DNA from 3 places in the Paenibacillus sp. GD4 genome. Region 2 is predicted to be linked to each of the others. Evidence: riboswitches for the same ligand, from Rfam matches in the RefSeq annotation. Region 2 holds a riboswitch; each other region holds the start of a gene.

Region 1 (3,280 bases), 3.6 Mb from region 2:
GTCTGAAGCAAGCATTTTCCCTACGGTCTCGAACAGTAAAGCAAATACGCCGATAAAAACGACAAGTCCGATCACGCCGGCCGTAAGGCCGATCCACATTTTTTTACCGAAAAAGGAGCTCCAGCCCCTCTTCCTGACGGGTTCCTCTTCTTCGTATTCTTCCGTTTCTTCTACTGACGCGACCTCCGGGTCACCTGTGCCGGACAAGGCGTCCTGGAGACTGCGTATCCAGGCGGCCAGCGAGGTTTGCTCCTGCATGGTGCGCTGGGCCGCCTGGACCAGAATGCTCCGGGCCGATTCCTGTACTCCGAGCTCCGCCAATGCCGCGGCAAGGCGAACCCGGAAAGGTTCGGGGTTCTCCGGGACATGGGAGGATCTGGTAACCAGCTGGAAAAACAATCGGCAAAGCTCCTTCGCGGGGCGCTCCTTTGCCGTTCCCTTATCCCATGAGTGAATGATGTTCAATTTGCCGTCATGCCGGAGCCATAAATTTTCCGCCCGTAAGGAAAAATCCAACGGGCGCCGCTCCAGCACGTCCTGAAGGTCGTGTCCCAGCTCGACCAGCAGCTTGACGATCTGCTCGAAGGAAAGTGTATGATGCTCGATCAACCGGATCAGCGGTTCTCCCTTCTCGTAGGGCAGAATGATGGATACCTGCTCAGCGGTAACCTCCGCATCCAGAACATGCAGCAGGGAAGGCCAGGCCGTATGCCCGCCTTTGCCCAATTCCTCTATATACTCCTGTGCCGGGTAGCTGCCGCTAAGCTTGACGATGAACACGAGAACCTGGCGGCTCAGCGCGAGGTCCCGTCCCTTGTACAGATGCCCGTTATGCAGCGCAATCAAGGGCTCCTGCAGCTCGTAACGAGTCCATCGTTTCTCCATAGTGTAGACCTCCCGTGGATAGTTTCTTTTCATACTATTCGAAGCAACGGGCGATTTTTACGGAATCTTTGTGAAACAATTTTAAACATTTTGCAATTATCGGGTGAGGCTGTGAGCGTTGAACCGCTCTAAGCTGTGAACTATATTATATTTCCATTATATTACAAGGGGTCAATAGGGCTTCAAGCCTTGTTTTCCCATGGGAAATGATGCATCGTTTCGACTATTTTCGATCGGTACCCACTCAAACTATAATAGAGTCACGAAATGATTTAAGTTAACCTCTCACGATAATGGCAAAGCCGGCGAAAGCCGGTGACGCAAAGCTACAGGGGCTTCGGTTGATCGTTCAACCATGCTCGCCAGCTGCCGAAGGATCTAGGGAACCCGGGATAACCCTCTTTCTTCAACGGCTGGTAAGGAGAGGGTTCTTTTCTTTTCCATTCCAAACCCAAAGACACGGAGGTTATCACAGCATGAAGAAGCAGCTTGCATCCTTATTGGTCTTACTCTTTATTGTACTTTCCTTAGGTTCCGCTGTACAAGCGGAGGAAACGGTTCCCACTAAGGCACAAGCCGTAGCCGGCGTAAGCTTCCGGGACCAGCCGAGCACCTCAAGCCAGGTCATGCGTTATTTGAAGACAGGAGAGGTCGTTACCGTTCTTGATGTGGTAAATCCCTATTGGTACCGGATTCAGGATCAGCAGGGGACTATGGGCTATGTCAGCTCCAGCTCGAAGTACATAACGTTGATCAGCAATGCAAAAATTATTTATGGGGTCAATTTCCGGACCGGTCCTTCCACCGAAGCGTCCAAAATCCGGATGCTGTCTACAGGCGAGGAGGTTCTCGTTCTGGAGAAAATCAATGACAGCTGGTATAAGGCAAAGGATAAAAACGGCGTGGTCGGCTACCTCAGCAGCAGCAGCAAGTATATTACAGCAAATTTCTCGGTAACGGCCGTTGTGCTGCCTCTTCAGGAGCGAATTGAAAGTATCATACAAGCGGCTTCCGCTTACACCGGGACACCCTATGAGTTCGGTTCGGAGCGGTTCGATACGGCGACGTTCGATTGCTCCGATTTGGTGCAGCAAGCCTTTTGGGATGCTACCCGGACGGTTGTGCCGGGAGATTCCCGGGCCCAGGGCGATTACGTAAAGCAGGGCGCCGTTACTTCCGATTGGCGGCAGCTGAAGCGTGGTGATCTGATGTTCTTCATGTCCTATAACGGCTCAAGCGCATCCGATTACAGCGGCATTGACAAAACTGCCGAGACGATTACTCACGTAGCGATCTACTTGGGCGACGGAATGATGCTTCATACCTACTCACCTGAATCCGGCGGGGTTCGGACCGATTCGATCGCTGGACGTCACTGGGAATATCGGTTCCTATTCGGCGGGAGTGCAACCAACTAATGGATATCGTTTAGCGGGGTCCTTCGGGATCTCGCTATTTCCTTTTTATGCGAAGTTAGAAAAAAGATATTGACACTGCATGGGATACTGAACTATACTGAGCACAATAAAACACAGTAAACACATTGGAATTATAGTTAATATGTGTCTACCGGTTCACCGGAGGCTTCGCTTATCTTGCATCCTATTGAAGGAGCAGGTAAGAGGAGTCTCCTTTTTTTATCCCTTCTGAGTTGATCGTTGGGAATCCGTTCAAACATGTAAAGGAGAGTGAAATGTTATGACAAACAAGTCTCAGCAAGTGGAGTTCGGCTGGTTCATACCGACGACAGGCGACGGCAAATATATCGGGGTGAAGCCGGAAAGGGAATCTACCGCAGAGTACATGATTCAAGTAGCGAAGACGGCGGAGGAAGCAGGCTTTACTTTCGCACTCATCCCCACCGGGGGCTCTTGCATCGATTCTTGGGTAGTCGGCTCCGCCATCGCTGCCCATACCCGGAAGCTTAAGCCGCTTGTCGCATTCCGTCCGGGACTCATCGCGCCCGTCCTGGCGGCTCGCATGGCTGCTTCACTCGATTATATATCGGGAGGCCGGGCATTGGTGAATGTGGTGACGGGCGGCTCGCCGCAGGATCTTATCGCTACCGGAGATCCTCTGGCCCACGATCATGATGCCCGCTACGAACGAACAAGGGAATTTCTTCACATTGTGAAGGAGGTTTGGACGCAATCGAAGAAAAGCTCGGATAGCTTCCTAGCGTCGAATTCTACCTATGGAGGAGCGGAACGCGTACAGTTCCAAGGGAAGTACTTTCAGCTCGAGGACGGGGCGAGCTTGCCCGCACCGATCCAGAATCCGCACCCTCCCTTATATTTTGGGGGCAGCTCGGCTGCCGGGAAGCGAACTGCGGTGGAAACGGCCGACGTCTTTCTTATGTGGGCGGAGCCGATCGATTGGATACGCGAGCAGATTG
Region 2 (3,280 bases):
CGTTTCCTTCAAAATTCCGGCCACCTTATCGATTAAATCCGCCTGCTCAAACTGTCGGATCGATAGGTTGACGGAGATCCTCATCGGCTCCAGTCCCATAAGCTGCCACCGCTTGGCTTGACGACAAGCTTTGCGCAGCACCCATTCACCCAGCTCCGCTATCAAATCGGACTCCTCGGCAATCGGAATGAATTCCGAAGGAGACATAGGCCCCAGCTCGGGGCTGTGCCAGCGAAGCAAGCATTCCACTCCTTCGATCTCCTGGGTTGCCGCATGAACGATCGGCTGGTAATGAAGCTCAAACTCCTCTTTTTGCAATGCTTCGCGCATCAGCTGCTCAATCTGTAATTTTTTGCTAAGCTTTGTGTGATACTCGGATTTATAAAATTCGTAGTGATTTCTCCCTTGCTGCTTGACATAGAACATCGCCGTGTCGGCATGCTGGATCAAGGAAACGGTCTGCTCGCCGTTCTCCGGGAATAAGCTGATGCCAATGCTTGGAGACAAATAATACGATTTCCGCAAAAAGCGATACGGCTCCGATATGTTCTCCCGAATGCGCTCGGCGATTTGACTTGCCTCTTGCGAATCGGTTACCGGAAGGGCAACTGTAAATTCGTCTCCGCCGAACCGTGAGATGATGCCGGATCCCGGAATGGATTCCCTTAGTCTTTTGGCCGTCTCCTGCAGGAAGAAATCGCCCGCTTGATGACCGAGAGAGTCATTAATCCCCTTAAACCGGTCCAAATCGATAAAAAACACCGCTACTTTCTCAGACTTGCTTTCCGCAGATATAATCATTTGATCCGTAGCTTCAATGAACCGGCTGCGGTTAGGCAGCCCCGTCAAGGAATCATAATAGGCCATATATTCGATGCGTTCCAATGACTGCTTATATGCGGTAACATCCTTGCCGATACCGATCATGCCGGCAAGCACGTTATCGATTTGCAGCGGAACAGCCACAACCTGAACGGTTACGTCTCTTCCCGTCTTATGAACAATCTTGACTTCCTCGGAACAAGGAGAGCCCGTTCTCAGCTCGCGGAAGGCTTCTTCCATTACAGACCCATCCTGCCGTTTAAGCAAGGTTAGAAAGGATTGTCCGAGCATCTCGCTGCTGCTGTAACCGGTAATCACTTCCGCCGCCGGATTGAAGCTGATAAATTGACCTTTCAGGTTGATAGCGAAGATGGCGTCCGGACTGTTTCGGTAAAGTGATTGGTAATAGAGCTGAACCTCATCGCGCTCCTTCTGCAGGTTCACGGTCTCGGATATATCTCGTGCAATCCCGTAAACGCCTACAAGCCTGCCATGAACATAAATAGGCACATTGCGAACGCTGAGCTCCACCCTGACACCTGTTTTACTGAGAATCGACAGCTGGTAGGTTGACTTTTCTCCTTGCAGACTGGCGTTGAAATAAGTCATTCCCTGTTCAAGATCTTCCGGTAAAATGAGTTGATGATAGGTCAACTTGAGAAATTCATGTAACGAGTAACCGGAAATCACCTCGCATGCCTTATTGGCACTCGTAAACCTGCCGTTTAAATCCATCATAAAGACAGCATCCGAATTATGTAGGAACAGCGATTGGTAGCGCTGCGTATGCTCTTCTATGATTGCTGTTCGCTTGCTAAGCCGAATGACAACTGCCGCCCCAGTCACTCCAACCGCAAGCTCAAAAACCAGCTGTACATGATTTGAAGGAAAAACATCAGCAAAATGCAGAATCGGAATTAGAAGCAGCAGGCTGCTGAGCAAGACTGTAAAGATGTAACGTTGATACATTATTGTTTCCCACCTTGGCTTGACATGATGAAAAAACCGCTCCCCGAAAGCAGGAAGCGGCTTCAAAATGAGAATACCTTACCTTCTTCGGTAACCCAGCTGCCGTGGAACACGCGTTCTTTAGGCCTGTGGCTTTGCGTCCCATCCTTTCGAATGGTTTGCCGTTATCGGTTGGTGTCATTTAATTTTAGGAGACTTTTGATCTAGGACTATTGTAATATGTTTTACACCAATTGACAAGAAAGAATGTTTTTTTCATGCTTGCAGAAGGTGATGACATTTCATTAAATTACTGTAAAATAATCCTTATCTTACTTTATCGGAGGTTTGCCGCATGAACTCAAGATACGATTTACTTTATCATGAGCTTCTTATGAGGGATCAAGAACACATCCTGCGGTTTTATCACGAGTTGTCTGACGGCTCCCGCAAAATGCTGCTGGACCAGATCGAAAGCATGGATTGGGCACGGCTTCAGCGATTGACAAAGGAAGCCCTGGGGAAGGAAGCTTCCGTTCCGGGAGAGCTTTCCCCAATGGAAGCTTATCCTTGGGATACTTATTCTCCTGAAGAGAAGCGGTACTTCGAGGAGCTTGGCTGGAGCAAGCTGCGGATGGGCAAGGTTGCCGCCATCGTGGCTGCAGGAGGGCAAGGAAGCCGTCTGGGACATCCGGGACCGAAAGGCACCTTCAGCATCGGTCTGCCTTCCGGCAAGTCCCTATTTCAGCTTCAGGCGGAACGTCTTCTGAATTTGGCAGCACGGGCCGGCTGCCCGATTCCATGGTGTATCATGACCAGCCCGGATAACCATGAGGAGACGGTGCGTTTTTTTGAAAATCACCGGTATTTCGGCTACTCCCCGAAGGACCTGTTCTTTTTTATACAGGGTGAGCTTCCTGCTTTGGATGAACAAGGGAAAGTACTGCTCGCCGAGAAGGACCGGCTGAATCTGTCCCCGAGCGGCAACGGGGAAGCCTTCCTTGCTTTGGAACGTTCCGGGATCCTTCAGGAGCTCAAGAAACGAGGCGTTGAATGGCTGTTTTATTACAACATAGACAATGCCATCATTAAGATAGCCGACCCGCGTTTCGTCGGTGTTGCGGCTCATTATAGCCATCCTATCGCCACCAAGGCGGCTTACAAGGTCTCTCCCGAAGAAAAGGTCGGCATTCTTTGCAAGCGGGAGGGGCGGCCGGCTGTACTGGAATATACGGAAGTTCCCTTCTTCTTGACTCAGCAGCGCGATGCCGACGGAAAGTATTTATACGGGCTTGGGAATTTATCCATTCACCTGTTCCAGATGGATTTTGTTGAGCGTCATCTGAGTCATCCGCTTTCGTATCATGCCGCGCACAAAAAGCTGCAGACGGTCGATGAAGCCGGACACGTTATGATGCCGGAATCACCGAATGGGTATAAGCTGGAGCAGTTTATTTTCGACTACTTCCCTCTGGCAGACGAAATGACGGTGCTTGTCATGGACCGGATG
Region 3 (3,280 bases), 3.5 Mb from region 2:
ATGATGCGCCTCGATGATTTGATAGCACACCATGAGCCCGAGACCGGTGCCTGACTCCTTCGTGGTGAAGAACGGGTCCCCCAGCTTCGCCAAGAAGGACTCCGGAATGCCGCCGCCCTGGTCGGTGATCTGAATATCAATTTCGCCTTCCGAAATAGGACGAATGAACACCGTGATAGTTCCCCCGCGGGGCATGGCTTCAATGGCATTTTTCAAAATATTAATAAAGACCTGCTTCAACTGGTTCTCATCACAGTAAATGAGAGGGACCGTACCCTCCGAGTACATGATGATTTCGGTATTATGTAAAATAGCCTGTGAATTCATAAGGGCAACGATATGCTCCAAGGTTTCCACAAGGTTTTTCTTTTCAAAATGTGCCGTTTGCGGCTTGGCGATTTTCATAAACTCGGTCACAATTTCATTGATCCGGTCCAGCTCGGAGAGCATGATCTCGTAATATTCCGGATGCCCCGAGGACTGGGAACGAAGCAGCTGGACGAAACCCTTCAGAGAAGTGAGCGGATTGCGAATTTCGTGCGCAATGCCCGCGGCCATTTGTCCGAGTGCCGACAGCTTATCTGAACGGCGAATAAGCTCTTCTGTTTTTTTACGCTCGGTAATATCCCTAAGCACGGTCTGAATGACCGGAATGCCAAGCACCACATCGATCATCGTACTTGAAGATTCGACTTCTCTTTCTTGACCGTCGAGCGAGACAAGCCGATATTCCATGTAACCCGGAGTGCTTTTTAGGCTTAAGGCGGTTTCGAGCCGTTGCATGGCCTTGTGCGTATCCTCATCTTGCAAAAATTGAAATAAATGCGTACCGATCAAATCGGAGCGCTGATTGGCTTGGAGCAGCCGGAGGCACGCTTCGTTCACATAAACGATGATGCCGCCGCTGTGCACGAGAATCGGTTCGGGAGACAGATCGAGAAGCTTCCGGTATCTTCGATCGCTTTCCCGTATGGCATTCTCGGCCCGCCTTCTCTCTGATATATCCAGCACGGTACCTATGGCCGCAGGTTTGCCGTTATATAAAGTTCCTTTCCCGCTCATTTCGAAGAAGATGGCGGAGCCGTCCCTTTTGACGCCTTCCGCTTGCAGATTCAGGTCCTTGGTGCGCTTGGCGCTTATATTATTCAATTGCTCTCTAAGAAGCGGCCGGTACTTTTCTGCAAATAAGCTCAAGGGATGGATTCGGTTCATTTCGGCTACCGAATAACCGAACATCTCGGCCAGTCGGGGATTGATGTAAACGAAGCGCTCATCCTGATACATATAAACGCCTACCAATGCCTCCTCCACAAGGCTGCGATATTTTTCCTCCGCTTCCTGCAAAGCCAGCTCGGCTTTCTTGCGATCCGTTATATCCCGGCATATGAAAATAACGGACTTGATTTCTCCCGTTGCTTCCAGAATAGGCGAGCCCTTCGCATCATAAACAAGCCAATCTTCGCCATGCTTCATGCGAATTTCGGTGGAATGCGGCTTATTGTCGCGGAGGATGTTTTCATAGCATTCCATCACTTGCCCATATTCATCGGGATCAACGATTTCTTTTACATGAATCGACTGGTCGGAAGAAACCCCCATGGCTCGGCTTAAGGCTGGGGAGATGTACGTGAAATTGCCTCGCAAATCGAGCACCAGTATGCTATCCGTCATATGCTCCGTCATGAGACAAAGGTCATCCCTTGTTAATTCGAGATCTCGGGGTATGCGGGCTCTCTCGCTTAAGTCTTTGGTAATACAGATGAAGCCTGAGATTTTTCCTTGCGGGTCTCGCAGCACGGATAAATTGACCGAGACGGGAAAAAGGGTTCCTCGCTTGTCCTGCATCACCGTTTCGTACTCGTTGAACTGTCCGTTGGTTAATAGGGATTGATGAACAAGCTCCGTATCGGCCCAATGCCGCTCGGGCACCATGGGCATTCTTCGCCCAATGATCTCATGCTCCTCCCAGCCGTAGAGTCGGGTAAATGCAGGGTTCACCTTAATGACAACGGCATGGACGTCGGTGATCATGGTAGCGTCTCCAAGTTGATTCAAGAAATCATAAATTTTGTGTATGAGACCGTTCATGTTATTAGGATCACCTCAGCTGGTAAGCAAAGCCTGGAAACGCCAAAAAGCTTGCCTGGGCATGAAAAGGCAAGCATATTCACGAAAGGAATATGATTACTTTGGCAACCCAACCGCCGTAGAGGTCGCTCTTTAGGCTTGAGGCTTTGCGTCCTTACCTTTCGATAAGTTTGCCTTTTTCCTGTAGTAATGATTTCACAACTAATTATAGCAATATGTTGTAATATTGCAATCATTTGTTTCTTGGTTTTGTGTCATTTATGGAATAATATGGATTTCCTTTGCTATGGTCTCATATTTTTAAAAAGATGAACATGATTTGAACAAAATTCGGTCATATGAATCGCTTACAATGGAAAGGAAAACATGATCCAATGGGAGGGACCGGGACTTTGAATTCGATCGCGCATTCCGGCGGAACACGCCAATTTTCTGTTTCCGAAATTATGCAGGTACCGGGCTTGGACATTTACGAGCAAATGGTTTGTATCGTACTAAGCACCTTTATACAGGAAGCCACCGCTTCCATACCCGATATGAAAGAAATTGCGAGCCTTGGCAGGATGAGCTCGAGGGAGACGACGCAGGCACTCCAAAATCTTGTAGAACGGGGGATTTTGCCGCATAAGGTATTCCGTGAAATTGTCGGCGATTTTCGTGATAGTCGGCTTAGCTGGGCAGCGAAAGGCTTGCTTGTCTTTATGGAGAAGCATCCCAAGATTGATTTGGACGAGCTGCTGGAGCTATCGGGCGATGATAAGATGACTATCCTTCAAGGCTTACGGGATTTGAAGGATTTCGGATATTTGGAGGAGGAGTGCAAGCGGCTACTGGCGAGCGCAAGTTGATTATTTAGGTTGTTTCGTAGGATTCAGTTGGTTTCTTGCCGGTAGTGCAGGGAGCTGCTGAATCCTTTTTTTGTTCCAAGACCCTGTTGACTTCCTCTTCATTTAGAGTTAAATTTAAACTAAGTATAAATAAATGAAAGGGGAGTCCGTATGACGCGCAAAGGTCTTCTTACTACACAGCGTAAAATGATTCTGGACATCATTTCAGATTCCCACGACCATCCGACCGCCGCCGATATCATTGAGCGCTTAAAAACCCGCGGTTTCCAAGTTGCCTACGCGACTGTATATAATTCCTTACGGTTCCTCACGGAAGAAGGATATGTTCGTGAGCTGAAGCTGGA

What was found. A riboswitch is a leader RNA that binds a small molecule or an ion and turns the genes downstream of it on or off. The one in region 2 is predicted to bind cyclic di-GMP.
Region 1: another riboswitch for cyclic di-GMP. It lies ahead of RAC89_RS20785 (C40 family peptidase); the one in region 2 lies ahead of RAC89_RS03800 (sensor domain-containing protein).
Region 3: another riboswitch for cyclic di-GMP. It lies ahead of RAC89_RS20620 (PAS domain-containing sensor histidine kinase); the one in region 2 lies ahead of RAC89_RS03800 (sensor domain-containing protein).

What each region holds. Positions count from the first base shown of each region.
Region 1 covers NZ_JAVCYK010000001.1:4,386,426-4,389,705, forward strand. The annotation lists gene RAC89_RS20780 (PASTA domain-containing protein) at 1-885, opposite strand, end outside; cyclic di-GMP riboswitch class I at 1,171-1,259, shown strand; gene RAC89_RS20785 (C40 family peptidase) at 1,362-2,303, shown strand; gene RAC89_RS20790 (LLM class flavin-dependent oxidoreductase) at 2,584-3,280, shown strand, end outside.
Region 2 covers NZ_JAVCYK010000001.1:804,697-807,976, forward strand. The annotation lists gene RAC89_RS03800 (sensor domain-containing protein) at 1-1,791, opposite strand, end outside; cyclic di-GMP riboswitch class I at 1,878-1,964, opposite strand; gene RAC89_RS03805 (UDPGP type 1 family protein) at 2,126-3,280, shown strand, end outside.
Region 3 covers NZ_JAVCYK010000001.1:4,350,539-4,353,818, forward strand. The annotation lists gene RAC89_RS20620 (PAS domain-containing sensor histidine kinase) at 1-2,088, opposite strand, end outside; cyclic di-GMP riboswitch class I at 2,189-2,273, opposite strand; gene RAC89_RS20625 (hypothetical protein) at 2,481-2,936, shown strand; gene RAC89_RS20630 (Fur family transcriptional regulator) at 3,087-3,280, shown strand, end outside.